Regions from separate parts of the Clostridium sp. HBUAS56017 genome, predicted to be linked through region 1. Evidence: riboswitches for the same ligand, from Rfam matches in the RefSeq annotation. Region 1 holds a riboswitch; each other region holds the start of a gene.
The links. Region 1 has a riboswitch for thiamine pyrophosphate ahead of thiT (energy-coupled thiamine transporter ThiT). Riboswitches for the same ligand answer to the same signal wherever they lie in the genome.
Positions count from the first base shown of each region.

Region 2: linked by a shared signal. The riboswitch ahead of thiM (hydroxyethylthiazole kinase) and the one ahead of thiT (energy-coupled thiamine transporter ThiT) in region 1 are both predicted to bind thiamine pyrophosphate.
Region 3: linked by a shared signal. The riboswitch ahead of thiW (energy coupling factor transporter S component ThiW) and the one ahead of thiT (energy-coupled thiamine transporter ThiT) in region 1 are both predicted to bind thiamine pyrophosphate.

Region 1 covers NZ_SULK01000016.1:30,190-33,394, forward strand. The annotation lists gene FAY47_RS13910 (Mrp/NBP35 family ATP-binding protein) at 1-196, shown strand, start outside; gene FAY47_RS13915 (ferredoxin) at 259-447, shown strand; gene thiT (energy-coupled thiamine transporter ThiT) at 490-1,155, opposite strand; TPP riboswitch at 1,204-1,302, opposite strand; gene FAY47_RS13925 (hypothetical protein) at 1,333-1,536, opposite strand; gene FAY47_RS13930 (PadR family transcriptional regulator) at 1,597-2,031, opposite strand; gene FAY47_RS13935 (DegV family protein) at 2,040-2,882, opposite strand; gene FAY47_RS13940 (DUF3048 domain-containing protein) at 3,041-3,205, opposite strand, start outside.
Region 2 covers NZ_SULK01000017.1:3,703-6,907, reverse strand. The annotation lists gene FAY47_RS14255 (PH domain-containing protein) at 1-1,286, shown strand, start outside; TPP riboswitch at 1,340-1,449, shown strand; gene thiM (hydroxyethylthiazole kinase) at 1,582-2,421, shown strand; gene FAY47_RS14245 (DUF2225 domain-containing protein) at 2,560-3,205, opposite strand, start outside.
Region 3 covers NZ_SULK01000010.1:131,945-135,149, forward strand. The annotation lists gene sdaAB (L-serine ammonia-lyase, iron-sulfur-dependent subunit beta) at 97-777, shown strand; gene sdaAA (L-serine ammonia-lyase, iron-sulfur-dependent, subunit alpha) at 779-1,663, shown strand; TPP riboswitch at 1,690-1,798, shown strand; gene thiW (energy coupling factor transporter S component ThiW) at 1,877-2,383, shown strand; gene thiD (bifunctional hydroxymethylpyrimidine kinase/phosphomethylpyrimidine kinase) at 2,385-3,194, shown strand; gene FAY47_RS10485 (ATP-binding cassette domain-containing protein) at 3,180-3,205, opposite strand, start outside.

The DNA of each region.
Region 1 (3,205 bases):
GTGTACTGGCTGCGAGAAGAAGGTGCATGTATTTAGTAAGAAATCAGCAGAAGAACATGCTGATTATCTAGGAATTCCTTTAATAGGGGAATTACCTATTGATTTAGAATTTACAGAAGCTTTAGAAGAAGGCAAAGCTGAAGAGTATGTATTAAGTAATTCTTTATATTCATTAATCTTTGAAGGGCTATATTAATAATTTTCATTTCTTTGGAGATAATACTTTATGAAAGTATTCTAAAGGAAGGGGAATTAAATATGAAAGCAAAAGTAGATCAAGAAGCTTGCGTTGGATGTGGATTATGTCCATCAATATGTGAAGAGGTATTTCAATTGGGGGATGATGGAAAAGCACACGCAATTGTTGATACAGTTCCAGCAAATGTTGAAGATGCAGCTAAAGATGCAGAATCTAGTTGCCCTGTTGATGCTATAGAATGTGAATAATGATATTAAAAAAGAACCTTTAATAAAGGTTCTTTTTTAATATCAAGCTTTTGCTTCTTTTAAAAATATATTTAATGGAAGTAAAGCGATTACTATAACACAGATTATTGCATCAGCAGCTACCATTGGACCATTTACAACTGCAGAGTATATCCATGGGTGCATTCCGGCAGATAGAGCATCTGATGAGAAGAATACTACTCCTGATATAAAGTGACAAACAAATTTTACGACAAACGCCATTATTGTGGCTGGAATAGGTTTATCTCTTAAATATCCTGCTAATCCTATTGCTAAAGATGGTAATGGATAATCAAATAAAATTTGAACTGGATGAACAAAATATGGATCAAGGAATAAATTTAAAAGACCATATAAAAATCCAGTTAGCATCCCTATTTCAGGACCGTAAATAAAGGCAATTAATAAAATAGGAACCATTCCTCCAAGGGTGACGCTTCCACCCATAGGAAAGTGATATATTCTAAATACTTGTAGCACGCAAGCTAAAGCTAAAGCTATTCCTATACGGCTAATCATTTTAGCATCAAGTTTTACTTTTTTAAATCTAATTAAGGCAACAATAATTATTGCTAATCCGATTAATCCAATAAATAAACTTGGATTATTAATAAGTGTTTGTGATTTATCAGAAAAACCAGTAAAATAGTTTCTTAGTCTATCCGACCAATCGCTTAAAAAATTCATAAAAAAACCTCCTAGTAATTCTGCTAGAAGGCCTAAAGCTTAATAATATAATAATTATAATTGCTTTCCTACGCTGGTATTAACCAGATCAGGTACAAGGGTTAACGATATACATTTCTCAGCCTTTAGGCACCCCTAGCAGATATTTTCATTTCTGCTTTTATTTTATGTCTTGCATTAGAAAAAGTCAATTAATTTATTGACAACCATGCTAGACGAATTTGGGGCAGTTGGACTACATACTATATTTTCATTAGGGATATTGATGGTATCTCCTATATTGAAGTTAGATATTTGATTTAAAGGAATTGATGTTATTCTTCCATCTTCAAGGGAAACATATGCATCAATACTGTTTTTATCAATAATTATTGCTTTCATTTATATGTACCTCCTATATAATAGGATGGCTATAAAAGAAAAAGATATACCTAAGTATATCTAATAAAGATCATTATAAATAATTTTGAAAACCTCTAAGGATTCTTCAATTTTAGATTTTAATAATTTTTTTTTGCTTTCAAAATTGATTCTTCCTTCTTTAGTTAATGTATATATTTTTTGAAACTTTTTCTTTGGATCGTTCCACTCGCCTATAATATCTCCTTGTTTCTCTAGTTTCTTTAAAATAGGGTATATTCCACCAGTACTAGGCACCCATAGTCCATTAGTTTTTTCACCTATTTTATGAGATATATCATTTCCATTTGACGGATTTAAACTTAAGATATAAAGAATATAAATTGGAAGCAATCCTTTTGTAAAAACCTGCCCTACGGCTTCATTTTCTTTTTTTATTTTTTTTAAATCAGCAAGTTTTTGTTTATATTCTTCATATAATCGTTTCTCCTCGGCTTTAAGATCCTTTTCATTCATGATTAGATTTAGAGTTCTTCTATAATGAAGCCTAATAATCCAGGACCAGTGTGGACTCCTAATGCAGGGCCTACAGTGGCAGTGGAAATTTCATTTATATTTTCATTTGTTTTTAAAGCATTAAGAATGGCATTACTTTCCTCGATAGCATTTCCTTCGATAATCCAAATGTTGCATTTGTTTTTGTTTAAATAGCCTTCTACAATTTCCTTTAATTTATTTATAGATTGTTTACGGCCTCTAGCTTTAGCATATGTTTGATAAATACCGTCATCTCCAACAAAAACTATTGGTTTTAAATTTAGAAGTTCTCCAATTGTTCCAGCAACTCTTCCTATTCTTCCGCCTTTTTTTAGATATTCAAGTGTATTCAATGTGAAATAGGTATGTACACTTTTTCGGTAAGTTGGAAGCAGTGATATAATTTCTTCAAAGGTTTTTCCTTCTTTAACAAGCTTTGAAGCTGATAATACAATAGAGCCTTGTGCCATGCTTAATGTTTTAGAGTCATAAACATAACTTGTTAGGTTAGGGTGGTCTTCTAAAGCCAATCTAACAGAATTACTTGTACCAGAAAGAGCACTTGATATATGTATAGCAATAACATGTGTATAGCCTTCTTCTTCAAGGTTAGTTAATATACTCTCTATTTTCTTCATACAAGGCAAAGAAGTAGTAGGTATTTCTTTTTCTAATGAGTCATATAGTTCATATGGTGTTATACTTACTCCATCTTCATATTCATTATCAGAATATATAATTCTAAAAGGAAGGGAAAATATATTATGTTCTTTTAGTAAATCTGATGATAAATCAGATCCGCTATCGGTTATTATTGCGATCTTCTGCATAGTAATACCTCCAATATATGTAACAAAATTATTATCAATAGTGATAATGTTAACTATATCAGAAGTGATAATGTTAGGCAATAAAAATATTGGACTACCTGACTTCCATAATGGAAAGTATAGTTAGCCCAACATTTAGCTAGTTTTCTGCAATATTATCATTTAGAAGGAGTTCCTATGGATATATCATTTTTTTTATCAACTATATGCCAAATTGTTTTTCCAGGAGAAAGGGGAACCTTGTTTCCTGATTTGTCATATAATATAGTTCTTGAGCCTTTGGCTGACTTTTCCCAAGTTACATCTATAACCTTACCTCCAGA
Region 2 (3,205 bases), on a different contig from region 1:
AAAAATGGCTTAATACTGAGTTTTATCTTAATGACAATATGTTAGTTTATAAAACTGGCATATTTGAGAGATCAAAGCAAGAAATTCCTTTTAGCAAGATAAATACTATAGATATAGGGAAAACTTTGCTTGATAGGATTTTTGATATTTGTACAGTTAAAATAGACAGTGGAAGTGCAGTTGAAAAAAAATCAGAGTTTAAGATAAAGTTACAGTATGTCTTAGCTGAAAATCTAAGAGATAATATATTAAAGGGCAAAAATAATATAAATATTGAAAAGTTTGAAGAAAATAAAAAAGGAGAACCTATTGAAAGGATCATTACTATAAAAGAAATTATAATATATGCAGTTACAAAAAGTAAATTGGGTTGGGCTATAGGAGGTTGTTTTGCTTTATTTAATTTTACAGATAATGTTAAAGGTTTTGTTAAAACATCTGTAGTTAAAGATCTAAGTCAATCTATTAATATTAGTGATTCGTTTTTAGAAAATAGGACTAGTCTCATAATTATAATAATATGTATGATTGTAATAGCTTATATCATTGTAATTCTATTATCAATTATATATGAAATAGTTAAGTTATATCAATTTTCTATAAAGGTACAAAATAAAAACTTTAGTATAAGTTATGGAATGTTTAGCAAAAAAGAGTATTCCATACCTATAGAAAAGATACATGCATTAAAATATAAACAAGGTATGCTGCAACAATTACTAGGAATATATACCTTGGAGGTTATTACTATAGGTTATGGAGATGAGAGGAATGAGAAAGCAATATTGTATCCTATAGCAAATGATAAATTTAATAAAGAGTTTTTAGGAAAGATATTACCTGAAATGATTTTCTTAGGAAAGGTAAATAAACCACCTAAAAGTAGTATAAAAAGATTTATTTTTCTAAGAGTGATAACTACTTTAATAATATTAATACTTCTATATTTTATTATTAAAGCTATACCTAGTGAATTAAAATTAGGGATTATAGTTATTATAACTTTAATTAATATATTACTTGGATATTTTAATTACAAGAATACATCTTTAGGGGTGACGAAAAAAATAATACTGGCTAGTAGTGGTAGTCTAACAAAGACAACAACTCTTATTAAGCAAAGTAGTATTCAATCTATAGAGAAAACTGAAAATCCATTTCAGAGAAAAGATAAAGTTTGTGATTATAAGATAGATATATATTCAAATAATTTAGCTGAAGCTGTTGAGGTTAGACACATGAGCGAAGAGCTTGATGGTATATTATATAAAAACTTGATTATATAATAATTACTTGAATACAATAAAAGGTTATGTTATTCTAAATTAGAAAAATGTGTAATTAACACAGGGGGGGCTGGATTGGCTAGCTGAGATTGAGAACCTTAATTCTTTGACCCTAAAACCTGAACTGGATAATGCCAGCGTAGGAAGTTGTTTATTTAAATTTATTAACACAGTAGTTTAAACACAAATCCTATAGGTTTGTGTTTTTTTGCATTTAGTAGGTTCAAGAGATGAAAAAAAGTATTAGCTATTTTACAGGTGTTATTTATATATTAACTTGGAGGTGGATCAATAAATGGAAATTAACAAAATAGTTTCAGAATCATTAAGTGCAGTAAGGGAAAAGAATCCTTTAGTACATCATATAACAAACTATGTAACAGTTAATGATTGTGCAAATATTACTTTAGCAATAGGTGGGTCACCAGTTATGGCAGATGATATTAATGAAGTTTATGATATGGTATCCCTTGCTTCATCTTTTGTAATAAATATTGGAACTTTAAATAGTAGAACTGTAGAAGCTATGATTAAGGGTGGGAAAAGGGCTAATGAATTAAATATTCCAGTTATTTTAGATCCTGTTGGTGCAGGAGCAACGCCTTATAGAACAGAAGTAGCTAAAAGAATATTGGAAGAAATAAGAATATCAGTTATAAGAGGTAATTTGTCGGAAATAAAAACTCTTTATGGTGTGAAAACAAAAACTAAGGGAGTAGATTCAGGTGATGTAATAGATGAAAATGCTGATGAGTTTACAAAAGCAAAGAAGATTTCAAAGGATTTTGCAAAAAAGCTAAATACAGTAGTTGTAATTACTGGAGCAGTAGATATTATTACTGATGGAAATAACTTATATAGTGTTTATAATGGACAAAAGATTATGTCTAAAATCACTGGTACAGGTTGTATGTGTACATCACTTATTGGTTCATACTTAGGGGCAACAGAAAATGTTCTTGTTGCAGCTTTATCAGGAATTGTGTCTATGGGAATTGCTGGTGAAATAGCTTATGAAAATTTAGATAAAAGTAATGAAGGCACAGGAACATTAAAAGTAAGAATAATAGATGCTATTTTTAACTTGAATGAAAAAGTAATAATAGATAGAGGTAAAATAATGAATGAAGGATAGTAGAGATTATAAACTTTATTTGGTGACGGAAAGAATGTAGCTAATTATATATTAAATAAACCTTCAGCATAGGAAAAGCAATATCATCTTATTAGATATTGCTTTATATTTGAGAAAATTCGTGATAAATATGGTTAATTATTTTTGCATAAAGAACTTTGAAAATAAACCTTGCTTTTCATTAATACTTACTTTGTCAGCTGAGGTGTTTTTAATGGTACTTTTATCAGTACTTTTCATATTTTCCAAAGTTTCTTTAATTAAATTTTTTTGGTCTACAGCTAAATCTTTTAATTTTCTGTCTATACCTGGAGATGTAATTACTTCTCCTAAATATCTTAGAGATTCTTCATAATGACCTAGTTGTCTATCTAATTCACCTATCAAGTAAAGAATTTTGAATTTATCCATACCATATATAGGAAAACCTTCGTTTAAATAGGCATCTTTCAGGCCTATTAAAGCTTGTTCTCTAAATAGTAGTTCATTATTTTCGTCTCCAAGTTCTCTATATAACCATGCAAGTTTTAAGCAATTTATAGCTTTTTTGCTAGATTTAGAATTTATTATTGAAAGATTAAGTAAGGATAATTTGTATCTTTCAATTGCTATATTTATATCGTATATATCAGGATATTTTTTTCCTTTCCAATTTGGTGTGATTTTTTTTACTATACTTTCTTTTTCATAGCTTTTTATTTTAAGAAAATCAGCTTTCATAGATGCGTATCCGCATACATTACATAGCCATACGTCATAGAAGTATGGATTTATAAGACTATAT
Region 3 (3,205 bases), on a different contig from region 1:
TTAATTTATGAACAATAATGTAAATTTATATTGATTTAATTATAAGTTTTGCTTAAACTAAAATGAGGAATTTACAAGGAACGAAGGAGAAAATATATGACAAATCTAGGCGTTTTTGATATTTTAGGACCTATTATGATTGGTCCTTCAAGTTCGCATACAGCAGGAGCAGCAAGACTTGGAAAGGTCGCTAGAGCTGTTTTAGATGGAGAACTTGAAAGTGTTAAGTTTTATTTACATGGTTCTTTTGCTAAGACGTACAAAGGACATGGAACTGATAGGGCATTAGTTGCAGGAATAATAGGAATGGAACCTAGTGATATAAGACTTAGGGATTCATTAGAAATAGCAAAGAAATATGGATTAAAGATAGAATTTATTGAAGCAGATTTAGGAGATGTTCACCCTAATACAGTAAAGTTTATAATGAAAAGTGTAAAGGGTAGAGAATGCGAAGTTATGGGATCTTCAATAGGTGGAGGTAGTATTAAAATTACCGAAGTCAACGGAAATAATGTGGAGTTTACAGGAGAGTATCCTACATTAATTATTTCCAATAAAGATGTACCAGGATCTGTTTCGAAGGTTACTTCTATACTTTATGAAGAGGGGATAAACATAGCGTTTATGAAAGTGTTTAGAAATCAAAAAGGAAAAGATGCTACTATGGTTTTCGAAGTGGACTATAGAGTTGAGAAAAATGTTATAGAGAAAATCGAGAGTATAGATTCAATAAGTAGAGTTATAAGTATTCATCCTGTTAAGGAGGGAGAGTAGTATGAAAATAGCTAGAAGTGGTGACGAATTATTAAAGATTTGTTTTGAAGAAAATATCTCCCTAAGTGAATATGCTATAAGATATGAAATTGAGAATAGGGAGATAACAAGGGAAGAATTATATATAAAGATGAAAAAAAATCTCAATGTTATGATAGAATCTGCTAATAGTGGAATGAATAAAGAAATATATTCAGTTAGTGGGCTTATAGGTGGAGATGCATATAAGATAAAAAAATACTTAGATAAGGGAAATACTCTTATTGGTGAAACAATGGTATTAGCAATGGCAATGGCATTATCCTCATCAGAAGTAAATGCCGCTATGGGGAAAATAGTAGCTTGTCCTACAGCTGGATCTTGTGGGATATTACCAGCAGTTATCCTTACAGCAGGTAAAAAACTTAATAAAAGTGAAGATGAATTAATTACTGCACTTTTTGCAGCATCTTCAGTAGGAATGATAATTGGAATGAATGCTACATTATCTGGAGCAGAAGGTGGATGTCAAGCAGAGTGTGGATCAGCATCGGCAATGGGGGCAGCAGCGGTTGTTGAAATGATGGGTGGTACTCCAAAAATGAGTTTAGATGCAGCAGCTATAATTTTGAAAAATGTTTTAGGATTAGTTTGTGATCCGGTTGCAGGACTAGTAGAAATACCTTGTGCAAAGAGAAATATATCGGGAGCTATAAGTGCATTAAGCATAGCAGATTTAGTAATGGCTGGTGTAGACTCAAAGATACCATTTGATGATGCGGTTTCAGCTATGTATAAAGTAGGAAAGTGTTTGCCAACATCATTAAGGGAAACAGCTGAAGGTGGAGTAGCTATAACTAAGGCAGGACTTGAACTTAGAAAGAAAGTTTACGGAGAAGAAGAATAGTGATAAAATAAAATACGAAAATTAAATAAAATTACTAGGGGAGCTGAATTAAAGCTGAGATTGAAGAAAGTAATCTTCTAAACTCTTGAACCTGATGTGGTTAGAACCACCGGAGGGAAGTAATAAAACTAAAGTGTTTATTAGTATAGCCTTCAAAAGCTATACTTTTTTTATTACAGATTTAATTTATGCTCAGCTTTTTAGGAGGCTTTTATGAAAAGAAGAAACGTAGCTTATAAGTTAGCTATGAGCGGTATATTTATTGCTATTTCAACTGTTTTTGGAACTTTTTCAATACCAATCTTCGGAGCTAAAATGTCACCAGTCCAACATTTTATAAATGTTGTTTCAGCTGTTATTTTAGGGCCAGTTTATGCTTTGGGAAATGCATTTGTAACATCTCTATTAAGGAATATGTTGGGAACAGGTAGTTTGCTGGCTTTTCCAGGGAGTATGATAGGAGCGTTACTTGCTGGACTAGCTTATAAGAAGTTTAAAAGAGTAGGTTTAGCATTACTTGGTGAAGTTATTGGAACAGGAATTATAGGGGCATTAGCTGCATATCCAATTGCAACCTTATTGTTAGGTAAAGAAGTTGTATTGTTCGTGTATATTGTACCTTTCAGTGTAAGTTGTATTGGTGGAGCAGCAATAGCATATAGTTTTTTTAAAATACCAGCTATTAGAAAATTGTTAATAGAAGAAAGGGGAGAACAATAATATGAAGACAGCACTTACAATTGCAGGTTCAGATTCTTCAGGAGGAGCAGGGATACAAGCAGATATTAAATCAATATCTGCAAATGGAGTTTTTGCTATGAGTGTAATAACTGCTGTAACTGTACAAAACACTATGGGGGTTTTTGGGGTCCAAGATATCGAAGCTGAAATTATCGAAGCTCAAATAAAGGCTATTTTTGATGATATTGATGTTAATGCTATAAAAATAGGAATGGTATCTAAGATTGAATCAATCAAAGCAATTAGTAAAGGATTGAGAAGACAAAAAAACTTACCGCCTATAGTTGTGGATCCAGTGATGATTTCTAAAAGTGGATTTAAGCTTTTATTAGAAGATGCTAAAGAAACTTTAATAAAAGAATTATTTCCTCTAGCAACACTTATAACTCCTAATTTACCTGAAGCAGAAGAAATTTTAGACGATAAAATAAGTAATGTTGAGGAAATGAAAAAGGCTTGTATTAAATTAAAAGAACTTGGACCTAAATATGTATTAATTAAAGGTGGACATCTTGAAGAAGATGCTACTGATGTGTTATATGATGGGGAAAAGTTTATATATTTAAATCAAGAAAGAATAGATACTAAAAATACTCATGGAACAGGATGTACTCTTTCCTCAGCAATAGCAGCTAGCTTGGCAAAAGGTATGAATATTGAAGAAGCTGTGAAAGAAGGAAAGAGATACATAACAGTTGCTATTGAACATGGATTTAAATTAGGCAAAGGTGTTGGACCTACAAATCATTTTTATGAATTATATAAAAATGCTAATTTAGAAATAAAATAAAGAATTATAAG